3 regions of the Enterobacter cloacae subsp. cloacae ATCC 13047 genome follow, and region 3 is predicted to be linked to each of the others. Evidence: predicted binding sites of a transcription regulator. Region 3 holds the regulator's gene; each other region holds the start of a gene.
What was found. The regulator sigma-54, encoded in region 3, starts transcription at its own class of promoters, with help from an activator protein. The targets are predictions, from matches to a motif close to GTTGGCACANNTTTCGCTNT.
Positions count from the first base shown of each region.

Region 1: the regulator sigma-54 is predicted to act here: its motif matches at 3,244-3,263, upstream of glnA (glutamate--ammonia ligase).
Region 2: the regulator sigma-54 is predicted to act here: its motif matches at 1,978-1,997, upstream of ECL_RS06810 (branched-chain amino acid ABC transporter substrate-binding protein).

Region 1 is NC_014121.1:5,247,539-5,252,096, forward strand. Features, by position in the region: gene ECL_RS25465 (MFS transporter) at 1-307, shown strand, start outside; gene ompL (porin OmpL) at 382-1,068, shown strand; gene typA (ribosome-dependent GTPase TypA) at 1,149-2,972, opposite strand; gene glnA (glutamate--ammonia ligase) at 3,359-4,558, shown strand, end outside.
Region 2 is NC_014121.1:1,400,421-1,404,978, reverse strand. Features, by position in the region: gene tyrP (tyrosine transporter TyrP) at 1-1,044, shown strand, start outside; gene ECL_RS06815 (YecA/YgfB family protein) at 1,075-1,743, opposite strand; gene ECL_RS06810 (branched-chain amino acid ABC transporter substrate-binding protein) at 2,166-3,287, shown strand; gene ECL_RS06805 (ABC transporter permease subunit) at 3,387-4,301, shown strand; gene livM (high-affinity branched-chain amino acid ABC transporter permease LivM) at 4,313-4,558, shown strand, end outside.
Region 3 is NC_014121.1:4,700,010-4,704,567, reverse strand. Features, by position in the region: gene mtgA (monofunctional biosynthetic peptidoglycan transglycosylase) at 1-143, shown strand, start outside; gene npr (PTS phosphocarrier protein NPr) at 181-453, opposite strand; gene rapZ (RNase adapter RapZ) at 450-1,304, opposite strand; gene ptsN (PTS IIA-like nitrogen regulatory protein PtsN) at 1,350-1,841, opposite strand; gene hpf (ribosome hibernation promoting factor) at 1,924-2,211, opposite strand; gene rpoN (RNA polymerase factor sigma-54) at 2,234-3,667, opposite strand; gene lptB (LPS export ABC transporter ATP-binding protein) at 3,715-4,440, opposite strand; gene lptA (lipopolysaccharide ABC transporter substrate-binding protein LptA) at 4,447-4,558, opposite strand, start outside.

The sequences.
Region 1 (4,558 bases), 550 kb from region 3:
CGGCTATACCTTCTCGCGCAAAATCTCTGCCGCCCTCGCCGGTTTTCTGCCTGGCATCATGCTGACCCAGATTGGCTACGTTCCCCATGCGGTGCAGAGCGCAGGTACGCTACTTGGTCTGCGTCAGCTTATTTTCCTCTGGCCGTGCGGCCTGGCCGTCGTTGCCGCCGTGACCATGGGGCTGTTTTATAAACTCAACGAAGCGCGCTTCGCCTTTATTATCGAGGAGATTGGAAAACGGAAAAAACAAACCGCGAATACCCCTGAGATAACCACCAACAATAAAGCGTCAGCAGTCACTTTATAACAATAAAACCGGCCACTATGTCCTTCCTGTTCATCAGGAGGGAGGCCTTTCTGTACCTGATACATGGACAAATTATGAAAAGAATCATTACTGTACTGATCGTGTCGTCTGTGTCCTGCCCGGTATTTGCCGGGGCTTATGTCGAAACCCGCGAAGCATATAATACGGCCTCTGAGCTACACGAGGTGATCCTGCGTGCAGGCTATAACTTCGATATGGGCGCGGGGCTGATGTTCACCAATGCCTATAACGTGGGGAAATGGGATGAGCTTAAGCACAGCTATAACGAAATAGAGGGGTGGTATCCGCTCTTTAAACCCACCGACAAGCTCACCTTCCAGCCCGGCGGATTGATTAACGACAGCAGCGCAGGATCGGGTGGTGCGGTCTATTTAGATACCAATTATAAATTTACGGACGGGTTCAACCTGACGTTCCGCTATCGCTATAACCATAACAATTACGATACGCCGGACTATAACGGGCAGATGGATAAGAACGATACGCATGAGTTTGCTAACTACTGGAATTTCAAAGTGACGGATGCGTTTTTTTATACCTTTGAACCGCACTTTTTCCAGCGGGTGAATGATTACCACAGCAAAAATGGCAAAGATCATCACTGGGAAATTACCAATAAATTCAGCTACAAGATCGACAAAAACTGGCTGCCATATCTTGAACTGCAGTGGCTGGACAGATGGAATGATTACAACCGGGAGCAGTACCGGATTCGCCTGGGATTGCGGTATTCGTTCTAATAAAAAAAAGCCGCTGAGCAATCAGCGGCTTTTTACTGCCGGGCGGCGCATGCGCTTACCCGGCTAACGGATTGACCGTATTACTCTTCTTTCGCACCGCGCATTGCACGTTTACGATCGTTCTCGGTCAGGTGACGTTTACGGATACGGATAGACAGTGGAGTCACTTCTACCAGTTCGTCGTCATCGATGAATTCCAGAGCCTGCTCCAGCGTCATCTTGATCGGTGGAACCAGAACCGTTGCTTCGTCAGTACCGGACGCACGCATGTTGGTCAGTTTCTTACCGGTCAGGCAGTTTACCGTCAGGTCGTTAGAACGACTGTGAATACCAATGATCTGGCCTTCATACACTTCAGCACCGTGACCCAGGAACAGCTTACCGCGATCCTGCAGACCGAACAGCGCAAACGCAACCGCTTTACCCTGACCGTTAGAGATCAGCACGCCGTTGTTACGCTGGCCCACTTCACCCGGACGTACGTCGTCGTAGTGGCTGAAGGTGGAGTACAGCAGACCGGTACCGGAAGTCATGGTCATGAACTCAGAACGGAAGCCGATCAGGCCACGGCTTGGGATCACGTAGTCGAGACGTACGCGGCCTTTGCCATCTGGATTCATGTTTTTCAGGTCGCCTTTACGCTCACCCAGAGCCTGCATCACAGAACCCTGGTGCTGCTCTTCAACGTCCAGCGTTACGTTTTCGAACGGCTCTTGTTTACGGCCGTCGATTTCGCGGAAGATAACTTTCGGACGGGAAACCGCCATCTCGAAACCTTCACGACGCATGTTTTCGATCAGAACAGACAGGTGCAGTTCACCACGACCGGATACGCGGAAGGCATCAGCGTCTTCCGTTTCTTCAACGCGCAGCGCAACGTTGTGCACCAGCTCTTTGTTCAGGCGGTCAAGGATCTGACGAGAGGTAACGAATTTACCTTCTTTACCACAGAACGGAGAGGTGTTGACGTTGAAGAACATGGTTACCGTTGGTTCATCAACAGACAGGGCTGGCAGCGCTTCCACGTTCTGCGGGTCGCAGATGGTGTCAGAGATGTTCAGCTCGCCCAGACCGGTGATCGCGATGATATCACCCGCTTCAGCCAGATCGCTGTCGATACGCTCCAGACCCAGGTGAGTCAGCACTTTGCCCACTTTACCGTTACGGGTTTTGCCTTCGCTATCGATGATAGTAACCTGCTGGTTCGGCTTCACTTTACCGCGTTTGATGCGGCCGATACCGATAACGCCAACGTAGTTGTTGTAGTCCAGCTGGGAGATCTGCATCTGCAGAGGACCATCAAGATCAACATCCGGAGCCGGTACGTGATCGACAATCGCCTGATACAGCGGGGTCATGTCTGCCGCCATATCTTCGTGATCCAGACCCGCAATACCATTCAACGCCGAAGCGTAGATGATAGGGAAGTCCAGCTGCTCGTCGGTCGCGTCAAGGTTCACGAACAGGTCAAACACCTGATCAACAACCCAGTCAGGACGTGCGCCAGGACGGTCAACCTTGTTGATAACAACAATAGGCTTCAGGCCATGGGCAAATGCTTTTTTGGTCACGAAACGCGTTTGCGGCATTGGGCCGTCAAAGGCGTCAACCACCAGCAGCACGGAATCCACCATGGACATCACGCGCTCAACTTCACCACCGAAGTCGGCGTGCCCTGGGGTATCAACGATGTTGATACGGTAGTCATTCCATTTGATAGCGGTGTTTTTCGCGAGGATGGTAATCCCACGCTCTTTCTCCAAATCGTTGGAGTCCATCACACGCTCTTGAGTTTCGGCACGTGCATCAAACGTACCGGATTGCTGCAGCAGCTTATCAACCAGGGTAGTTTTACCATGGTCAACGTGCGCGATGATGGCGATGTTACGCAAATTTTCGATCACAACTTTGCCTCAGGCATTAGAAATAGCGCGTTATTGTACACGGATTAATCGCACTACAAAACAGGATCACAAACATCCCCCGCAAACAAGTATTGCAGAGATGCTTTGTGATCGCTTTCACGGAGCGTAAAAAGGGCACTTTAACGAAAATTGCACCAATATGGTGCTCAGTGTTCACACTGAAGCACTATACTGGTGCAACATAACCATTGTGGTGCAGCACTTTTGCACTATGGTGCGCATGATAACGCCTTTTTGGGGTGTTTTAAAAGTTGGCACAGATTTCGCTTTATAAAAATACGGCAAAAAGATGGCCTCATAGCCACCTTGATAGAAGTTGAAGACCTCGTTACCACGACGACAATGACCAATCTGGAGAGTTAAGTATGTCCGCTGAACACGTTTTGACGATGCTGAACGAACATGAAGTGAAGTTTGTTGATCTGCGCTTCACCGATACTAAAGGTAAAGAACAGCACGTCACTATTCCTGCTCATCAGGTAAACGCCGAATTCTTTGAAGAAGGCAAAATGTTTGACGGCTCCTCCATTGGTGGCTGGAAAGGCATTAACGAATCTGACATGGTTCTGATGCCAGACGCGACCACGGCGGTCATTGATCCGTTCTTCGAAGAGCCAACCCTGATCATCCGTTGCGATATCCTCGAGCCAGGCACGCTGCAGGGCTACGACCGTGACCCACGCTCCATCGCTAAACGTGCAGAAGAGTACCTGCGTTCTACCGGCATCGCAGACACCGTTCTGTTCGGGCCAGAGCCAGAATTCTTCCTGTTCGATGACATTCGTTTCGGTGCCTCTATCTCTGGCTCCCACGTGGCTATCGACGACATCGAAGGTGCATGGAACTCCTCCACCAAATACGAAGGTGGTAACAAAGGTCACCGTCCTGGCGTGAAAGGCGGTTACTTCCCGGTTCCTCCGGTCGATTCTTCACAGGACATCCGTTCCACCATGTGTCTGGTGATGGAAGAGATGGGCCTGGTAGTTGAAGCTCACCACCACGAAGTGGCGACTGCTGGTCAGAACGAAGTGGCAACCCGCTTCAATACCATGACCAAAAAAGCGGACGAAATTCAGATCTACAAATACGTTGTGCACAACGTTGCACACCGTTTCGGTAAAACCGCGACCTTCATGCCAAAACCAATGTTTGGCGACAACGGTTCCGGTATGCACTGCCACATGTCCCTGTCCAAGAACGGTACCAACCTGTTCTCTGGTGACAAATATGCAGGTCTGTCTGAGCAGGCGCTGTACTACATTGGCGGCGTAATCAAACACGCTAAAGCGATCAACGCCCTGGCGAACCCAACCACCAACTCTTACAAGCGTCTGGTCCCAGGCTACGAAGCACCTGTTATGCTGGCTTACTCAGCGCGTAACCGTTCTGCTTCTATCCGTATCCCGGTGGTGGCTTCTCCTAAAGCGCGTCGTATCGAAGTGCGCTTCCCGGATCCAGCAGCTAACCCATACCTGTGCTTCGCAGCACTGCTGATGGCCGGTCTGGACGGTATCAAGAACAAGATCCACCCAGGCGAAGCGATGGACAAAAACCTGTATGACCTG
Region 2 (4,558 bases), 2.0 Mb from region 3:
GTTTATCAGCACGTCCCCGCCGATACCGGGCTGGGTTCGCTTGCGGCACGCTATCTGGGCCGTTACGGACAGTGGGTGACCGGCTTTAGCATGATGTTTCTGATGTACGCCCTGACCGCTGCGTATATCAGCGGTGCCGGGGAATTGATCGCTTCCAGCGTCAACGACGGGTTCGGTGCTGACATTACGCCAGCGAAGGGGGCCATCTTCTTTACGCTCATCGGCGGCGGCGTAGTCTGTGTAGGTACCTCGCTGGTCGATCTGTTTAACCGATTTTTATTCAGCGCCAAAATTCTTTTTCTGATTGTGATGCTGGTTCTGCTGGCACCGCATGTTCATAAGGTTAACCTGCTGACGCTGCCGCTGGAAAAAGGCCTGGCGCTTTCCGCGATCCCGGTCATTTTTACCTCATTTGGCTTCCACGGCAGTGTGCCAAGCATTGTCAGCTACATGAACGGTGATATTCGCAAGCTTCGCCGCGTGTTTGTTATCGGTAGCGCCATCCCGCTGATTGCCTACATTTTCTGGCAGCTGGTGACGCTGGGCAGTATCGACTCCTCCACCTTTATTGGCTTGATGGCGGAACACGCCGGTCTGAACGGTTTCTTGCTGGCGCTGCGTGAAGTGGTAACTTCTCCACACGTTGAGCTGGCGGTGCATCTGTTTGCCGATCTGGCGCTGGCCACCTCCTTCCTGGGCGTGGCGCTCGGTCTGTTTGATTATCTGGCAGATCTGTTCCAGCGTCGCAATTCCGTCACCGGCCGCTTACAGACAGGGGCGATCACCTTCCTGCCTCCGCTGGCCTTTGCCCTCTTCTACCCGCGCGGGTTTGTCATGGCGCTGGGGTATGCGGGGGTGGCGCTATCCATTCTTGCCCTGCTGCTCCCTTCTCTGCTGGCGTGGAAGAGCCGCCAACAGCATGCCCGGCAAGGGTACCGGGTGGCAGGTGGAAAACCGCTGCTGTGCATTGTGTTTGCCTGCGGGGTCGTCATTATTCTGGTGCAATTTTTGATTGCGGCGGGAATGCTGCCGGAAGTGGGGTAAAAAAAGGGGCTATCGACAGCCCCTTTTTTATCAGTGTAAGCAACAGCTCTTAAACTTCTTCCCGCTGCCGCACGGACACGGATCGTTACGCCCGACCTTTGTGCCGTTAACAATCGGTTTCTTCGCTTCCGGTTGCTGTGGGTTAGCAGACCAGTAGTCGTATAAGCGCAGCGCCGCTGGCTGGATACGCTCAATGCTGGCGATGTACTCCTCTTCGCTCAGCGCGTCCAGCTTCTCGCTGTTCTCTTCTGAGCCGTGAAGCGCGATGACATCCAGATCCGCTTTCAGCTCTTCTGGCAGTGCAGACCAGTCGGTCAGCGACACGCCGCGCATATAGCCATAACACCACTCTTCCACAACGGTGTAGCTCTGGCCGTCCACGTCGTTATAACCAAACATCGGCTCAAACTGATCCGGGTATTCGCTCAGGCGCTCAGCAATGTCGTTCATATGCTTAAAGCAGAGATCGATAAAACGGTTCATTTCTCGATCGTTTTTCCAGCGCGGGATATATTTCTCGCCGCCCCATACCGCCACCAGCCAGGTGTCTGGCTCGACAACCACGGGGCCGGAAAGCACTGCCGTAAGCATGCCGTCCAGTTCGGACACGTCAATCACGGACGCATCGTCATGACCGTAAGACATTAACGTCTCTTCCAGCCACGCCATTTCGCTTTCATTTAATGGGCCTTCAGTCATTGCTGACACTCCTGATCAAAAAGGAAAGGATCCTAGCACATATCGTACGCCTTTCCCGGCGGAAGTTACGGGAATTATTGCTGCAAAAACGTGCAAATCGTGACCCTTGCACAACTTATGGGCTTTATTGTTAACGAGATGTGATCTCCGCTGTAATTTCAGTGCGTCCCGCAAGGCTGCGTACAACGGCGCTCTATACTCAACATGTCGCAACGCCGTCAACAGGTTAACCATTCTGGCAACGATTTTGCTTAATCTTCAGCACGCGACACTGCGCATGGAAACCTCGCCGTATTAAGCAGGATGCTGACCGTATCTTGTTCGTAACATCATTTTTCTCGCTCGTGTTTTTGATTGGCTGCGCCGCCGGGCGTTCGGGTTTACACCGTGGTGCAAAAACCTCATTGCTAAGGAACACAATAATGTCGCTGAAATTAATCAGAACTCCTCTTTCTCTTTTGTTGGCCGGTTGTCTGGTGACGGCATTTTCCGCCCGGGCAGATATTGTCATTGGCGTGGCCGGGCCATTTACAGGCCCCAATGCCACCTACGGCGATCAGTACTGGCATGGCGCAACACAGGCAGCAGAGGACATTAACGCCGCAGGCGGGATCAACGGTGAAAAAATTAAGCTGGTTCAGGGAGATGATGCCTGCGAGCCCAAGCAGGCCGTTGCCGTCGCCAACCGTTTAGTCGACCAGGATAAGGTCAACGCGGTGGTCGGTCATTTCTGCTCCTCGTCCACCATGCCCGCCTCTGAGGTGTACAGCGACGCGGGGATCATCGCCATCACGCCTGGCTCCACCAACCCGCAGATTACCGAGCGCGGCATGAGCGATATGTTCCGCATGTGCGGCCGCGATGACCAGCAGGGTCAGGTCGCCAGCGATTTCATTATCGACAAGCTGAAAGCCAAACGGGTGGTGATCATTCACGACAAAGACACCTACGGTCAGGGGCTGGCGGACGCCACCAAAGCCGCACTGGCAAAACGCGGCGTGCAGGACGTGATGTACGAAGGGTTATCCCGCGGTGAAAAAGACTTTAACGCCCTGGTCACCAAAATTGGGGCGCAAAAACCGGATGTCGTCTTCTTCGGGGGCTGTCACCCTGAAGCCGGCCCGCTGGTTCGCCAGATGCGTGAACAGGGCGTGCAGGCAAAATTCTTCTCCGGCGACTGTATTGTCAACGAAGAGATGGTGACCGCGGCGGGAGGACCGCAATATACCAACGGCATTTATATGACCTTCGGTAAAGATCCGCGCCTGATCCCGGACGGTAAAGCGGTAATTGAGAAATTCCGCGCCGGTAAATTCGAACCGGAAGGATACACCCTCTACTCCTATGCCTCCGTGCAGGCTATCGCTGCGGCATTCAAGGCGACGGGCGGCAAGGACTCAGCCAAAGCCAGCGAATGGCTGAAGGCTAATTCCGTCGATACGGTGATGGGCAAAAAAGCCTGGGACAGCAAAGGCGATCTGAAAGTCTCTGACTACGTGGTGTATCAATGGGACGACAAAGGAAAGTATAAGGAAGTGCCGTAACGGGACGGAGTCACGCTCAACGTCGGCAGGGCCGCCTGCCGACGCAAACAACACATCAGGCTGCGCGGTTTATGCGGCCGTTATAAAGAGCGCGCTAAGATGAGTACATTCTTCCTGCAACAGTTAATTAATGGCTTAACGCTGGGCTCCGTCTACGGACTCATCGCCATCGGTTATACGATGGTGTACGGCATCATCGGCATGATTAACTTCGCCCACGGCGAAGTGTATATGATCTCTGCCTATCTCTGCGCGATTGGCCTGGCGCTGCTCTCCTTCTTCGGCCTGCAGTCGTTCCCTCTACTGATCCTCGGCACGCTGGTATTCACCATCGTGGTCACCGGAGTGTATGGCTGGACCATCGAGCGCATTGCCTATAAACCGCTACGCAACTCCACCCGTCTGGCACCGCTGATCTCCGCCATCGGCATGTCGCTTATCCTGCAAAATTACGCGCAACTGAGCCAGGGGCCGCGTCAGCAAGGGGTGCCCACCATGCTGGATGGCGTGATTCGTCTGCATCTGGGAGAGGGGTTCGTGCAGATTACCTATACCAAAGTATTCATTCTGGTCGCCTCCTTCGCCGGGATGTTATTGCTCACCTGGATTATCAGCCATACCCGGCTGGGACGCATGTGTCGTGCGGTACAACAGGATCGAAAAATGGCCTCCATTCTGGGGATAAATACCGACAGGGTTATTTCTCTGGTATTTGTCATCGGCGCGGCAATGGCCGGTCTGGCCGGGGTGCTCATTACCATGAATTACGGCACCTTTGATTTCTACGTCGGGTTTGTGATTGGTATCAAAGCCTTTACCGCCGCGGTGCTCGGGGGGATCGGCTCTTTGCCCGGCGCGATGCTCGGCGGGCTGATTCTGGGGGTGGCCGAAGCTCAATTTTCCGGCATGGTGAACTCGGACTACAAAGATGTGTTCTCGTTTGGGCTGCTGGTCATGATCCTGATTTTCCGCCCTCAGGGGCTGCTCGGCCGCCCTGTCGTGGCCAAAGTGTGAAGGAGAAAACGATGACATCACACGGTTTCTCCCTCAAGCGCTGCCTGCTGGACGCGATGTTTTCCGGGCTGATCGCATTGATTATTTTTGGCCCGATTGCAGGTGTGGTGCTGGACGGATATAGCTTTAACTTTGCCGGACAGCGCCTGGCCTGGATGGTCGGCACAGTGATGGTTGGGCGTTTTCTGCTGAGCGTTTTTTTAAGTACCGCTGCCGGGGCCCGCTTTCAGGCGCGGTTCGAAGCCGACAGCGTGGGG
Region 3 (4,558 bases):
TCCTGGCTGCCGTCTTGCCTAATCCCATCCGCTTTAAGGCTAATGCCCCTTCAGGGTACGTGCGAAGCCGTCAGGCATGGATCATGCGCCAGATGCGTCAGTTAGGCGGGGAAGGGTTTATGCAGCGTAATAAGCTAATGTAGCGGGCAAGCGCAGCGCCACCCGCCAGCGGGGCTGAAATTAATCCTCGTCAAAGCCGGCGTTAAACAGCGCAATCACCGCCGCCAGCGCTTCCTCTTCCTGTGGGCCGGTGGCTTCGACTTCAATCTGGCGACCTTTGGCGGAGTCCAGCATCAGCAGCGCAATGACGCTGTTTGCTTCCGCTTCGGTCCCTTCATCATTTCGCAGCAGAACTTCCGCATCGAAACCCTGCATCAGTTCAAACAGCTTCATTGCCGGGCGTGCGTGCATGCCCAGCTTATTGGTGATCTCAACGGTTTGTTTTACGGTCATGTTTTACGTTTTTCCAGCGTGCGATGACGGGACTGAACGTTCTTTCCGCGTGAACGGAAATAGTCGGCCAGCTGTTCGGCGATATAGACCGAACGATGTTTACCGCCGGTACAGCCAATCGCCACCGTCAGATAGCTACGATTGTTTGTCTCCAGCATAGGTAACCATAGCTCAAGGTAGCTTCGCGTCTGGTAGATAAAATTGTGAACTTCTGTGTGCCTGTCGAGGAACGCCGCGACGGGTTTATCCAGACCGGTCATTGGACGCAGTTTCGGATCCCAGTGTGGGTTTGGCAGGAAGCGCACGTCGAAAACATAATCCGCATCGATAGGTATGCCGTGCTTAAAGCCGAATGACTCAAACACCATTGTCAGTTCACGCTCGCGTTTGCCCAGTAAACGGGTACGCAGCATTTCTGCCAGCTCGTGAACGGACATTTCGGAGGTGTCGACAATCAAATCGGCACGTGAGCGCAGGGGCTCCAGCAGGTCGCTCTCTTCGTCGATTGCGCTCTCCAGAGAGAGGTTCTTGCTGGAAAGCGGGTGCAAACGACGGGTATCGCTGTAGCGACGGATCAGCGTGTTGCGGTCCGCATCAAGGAACAACAGCTGAGGTGAAAAGGTGTCCGGCAGGTTGCTCATCGCCTGTTCAAAGATTTCTGGCGATTCAGGCATGTTACGGACGTCGATGCTGACGGCGGCAGAGATTTGTCTGTCTGCAAGGGTGCGCGCCAGCTCGGGCAGCAGTACCACCGGCAGGTTATCTACGCAGTAAAAACCCATGTCTTCCAGCGCGCGCAGGGCGACGGATTTCCCCGACCCTGAACGGCCACTGACAATCATCAGCACCATGTTCCGTTTCTCCTCAGGACAACAGATGTGAAGGCCATCTCCTGGTTATGCCTCATCCTGACTGCCTTCTGCTTCAGTGATAATTTCATAAAGCTCTTCATCACTTTGCGCTGAGCGCAGTCGACGGCAGATGGTTTTATCGGCCAGGCGTTTAGCGACCAGTGAAAGCGTATGCAGATGGGTTTTCGTCTGATCGGCAGGAACCAGCAGCGCGAAGAGGAGATCAACGGGCTGGTTATCGATGGCATCAAAGGCAATAGGCGTTTCCAGTTGCACAAACACACCGACGGCACGCAGGGTGTCCTCTTCCAGTTTGCCATGCGGGATCGCAATGCCGTTGCCGATACCGGTACTGCCCATTTTTTCACGGGTCAGGATGGCTTCGAATACGACCTGCGGTGGCAGGCCCAGCTGTTTTGCGGCCAGTTCACTGATAATCTCCAGCGCACGTTTTTTGCTCTGGCAGTGAACGCCACTGCGGGTACATTCCTGGTTAAGGACATTGCTCAATTGAAGAGCGGAATCGTTGTTCATCATAATTTCACCTAAGCGCTAACTGTACAAATGGCCTGTTGTGCTCCACAACAGGCCTTCCTGCACCCGTTAACTGCCCGGACAATTAGTGTTGTTTCAGTTTATCTTTATGTTTATTGAGCTGTCTTGCAAGCTTATCAATCAAGCCGTCGATAGCAGCGTACATGTCTTGCCCTTCCGCACTGGCGTGGAGTTCGCCCCCATTGACATGCAGGGTTGCATCCGAGATATGAGTCACTTTCTCCACTTTCAACACAATATAGACCTGATTGATCCTTTCGAAATACTGCTCGAGTTTTGCGAATTTCGTGTTCACAAAGTCGCGTAAGGCTTCAGTAATTTCGACGTTTTGTCCAGTGATGTTGAGCTGCATAGTGTCTTCCTTATCGGTTGTGTCAGACCAGCTGTTTACGCTGGTTAGACGGCGGAATGGATAAAGACTCTCGATACTTCGCAACAGTACGACGTGCCACCATAATACCCTGGTCGGACAGCATGGTGGTTAACTTACTGTCGCTCAGTGGCTTCGCGGGGTTCTCCGCGGCGATCAACTTCTTCACCAGTGCACGAATCGCCGTTGACGAGGCTTCGCCACCGCCTTCGGTATTCACATGGCTGGAGAAGAAATACTTAAGCTCAAATATACCGCGAGGACTGTGCAGATACTTCTGCGTGGTCACGCGGGAAATCGTTGATTCATGCATCTCGACGGCCTGGGCGATATCCGCCAGCACCATCGGTTTCATATACTCTTCGCCCTGCTCAAAGAAAGCCTGCTGTTGTTCGACGATACAGCGGCTCACACGCAACAGCGTATCATTGCGGCTCTCCAGGCTTTTGATTAACCAACGCGCTTCCTGCAGATTGCTACGAATATACTGGTTGTCGGCGTCGTTACGCGCGCTGGTGCACATGGAGGCATATTGCTGATTGATTTGCAGGCGAGGAATGCTGTCTGAATTGAGTTCAACGACCCAGCGGCCGTTGTGTTTTCTGACCAGCACGTCAGGTATGACATATTCAGGCTCACTGGTCTGGATCGACTGGCCGGGGCGAGGATCGAGCGACTGAATCAGATTAACCGCCTCTTTCAGCACCTCTTCTTTCAGACGCGTAACGCGCATCAGGGTACGGAAATCATGGTTAGCCAGCAGATCCAGATGATCGCTGATGATTAAGCGGGCTTCATCGATCCAGGGCGTCTCTTTGCTGAACTGCGAAAGCTGGATCAGCAGACAGTCGCGCAGGTCTTTCGCTGCTACGCCCACCGGGTCGAAACGCTGAATGCGCTTCAGAACGGCTTCTATCTCTTCAAGTTCAATCTCGTCATCGCCCATGCTTTCCAGAATATCGTCCAGCGTGACGGTCAGATAGCCGGTGTCGTCAACGGCATCGACAATCGATGTAGCAATCGCGCGATCGGTATCGGAGAAAGGGGTCAGCTCCACCTGCCACATCAGATAATCCTGTAGTGACTGGGTGGTTTCACCCTGATAGACCGGTAGCTCATCGTCCTGGTAGTCTGCACGCGTGCCGGAAGGGGTTCCGGCGGTGTAGATTTCATCCCAGCTGGCATCCAGCGGAAGCTCGTCCGGCATCTCTTTTTGTTCGAGTGCATCGGCGGTATCGAGGGCTTCAGTGTCCTGTGATTGCTGAGTGTCTACCTCGTCATGAAGATCGGCTTGCTCCAGCAGCGGATTGCTGTCCAGCGCTTGCTGGAGCTCCTGCTGGAGTTCTAATGTGGACAGTTGCAACAGGCGAATCGCCTGCTGTAACTGCGGCGTCATCGCCAGTTGTTGGCTGAGCCTTAATTGCAAACCTTGCTTCATGTTCAGAGCATTTTTCTCCGGTTCGGCGTTACGTTACCTCTACCCTATCAGAGTCTGAAGTCTTCCCCAAGATAGACGCGCTTAACATGATCATCTTCGAGGATCTGCTGTGGCGTACCGTGGGCGATCAGGTTGCCCTGGCTCACGATATACGCACGTTCACATACGGCCAGTGTTTCACGGACGTTGTGGTCAGTAATCAACACGCCAAGACCGCTGTCGCGCAGATGCTCAATAATACGTTTAATGTCGATAACGGAGATGGGGTCAACGCCTGCAAATGGTTCATCCAGCAGGATGAACTTCGGGTTTGCTGCCAACGCGCGTGCAATTTCAACACGGCGGCGTTCCCCCCCGGACAGCGCCTGCCCAAGGCTATCGCGCAGGTGCTCAATGTGAAACTCTTCCATCAGCTCGTTGGCGCGATCCTGACGCTGTTCGCTGGTCAGGTCGTCACGAATTTGCAGAACGGCCATCAGGTTATCGAAGACGCTAAGGCGACGGAAAATGGAGGCTTCCTGCGGCAGGTAGCCAATACCCCGGCGCGCGCGCGCGTGCAGTGGCAGAAGGCTGATGTCTTCATCATCAATGATGATGTTACCGGCATCGCGTGGGACAATACCCACGACCATGTAGAAGGTCGTGGTTTTACCTGCACCGTTTGGACCAAGCAGGCCAACAATTTCGCCGGAGTTGACGGTCAGACTGACATCTTCCACGACACGGCGGCCCTTATAGGCCTTCGCGAGATTTTTTGCAGTTAATGTTGCCATAACGAATTAGTTACTCTTCTTCTGTGCCGGGGCCTGGCCCTTGCCTTTGTCCTGCAGCTGAGACGGCACTAACACGGTGGTGACGCGTTTGCCTTTCTCGCTGGAGGCCTGCATTTTT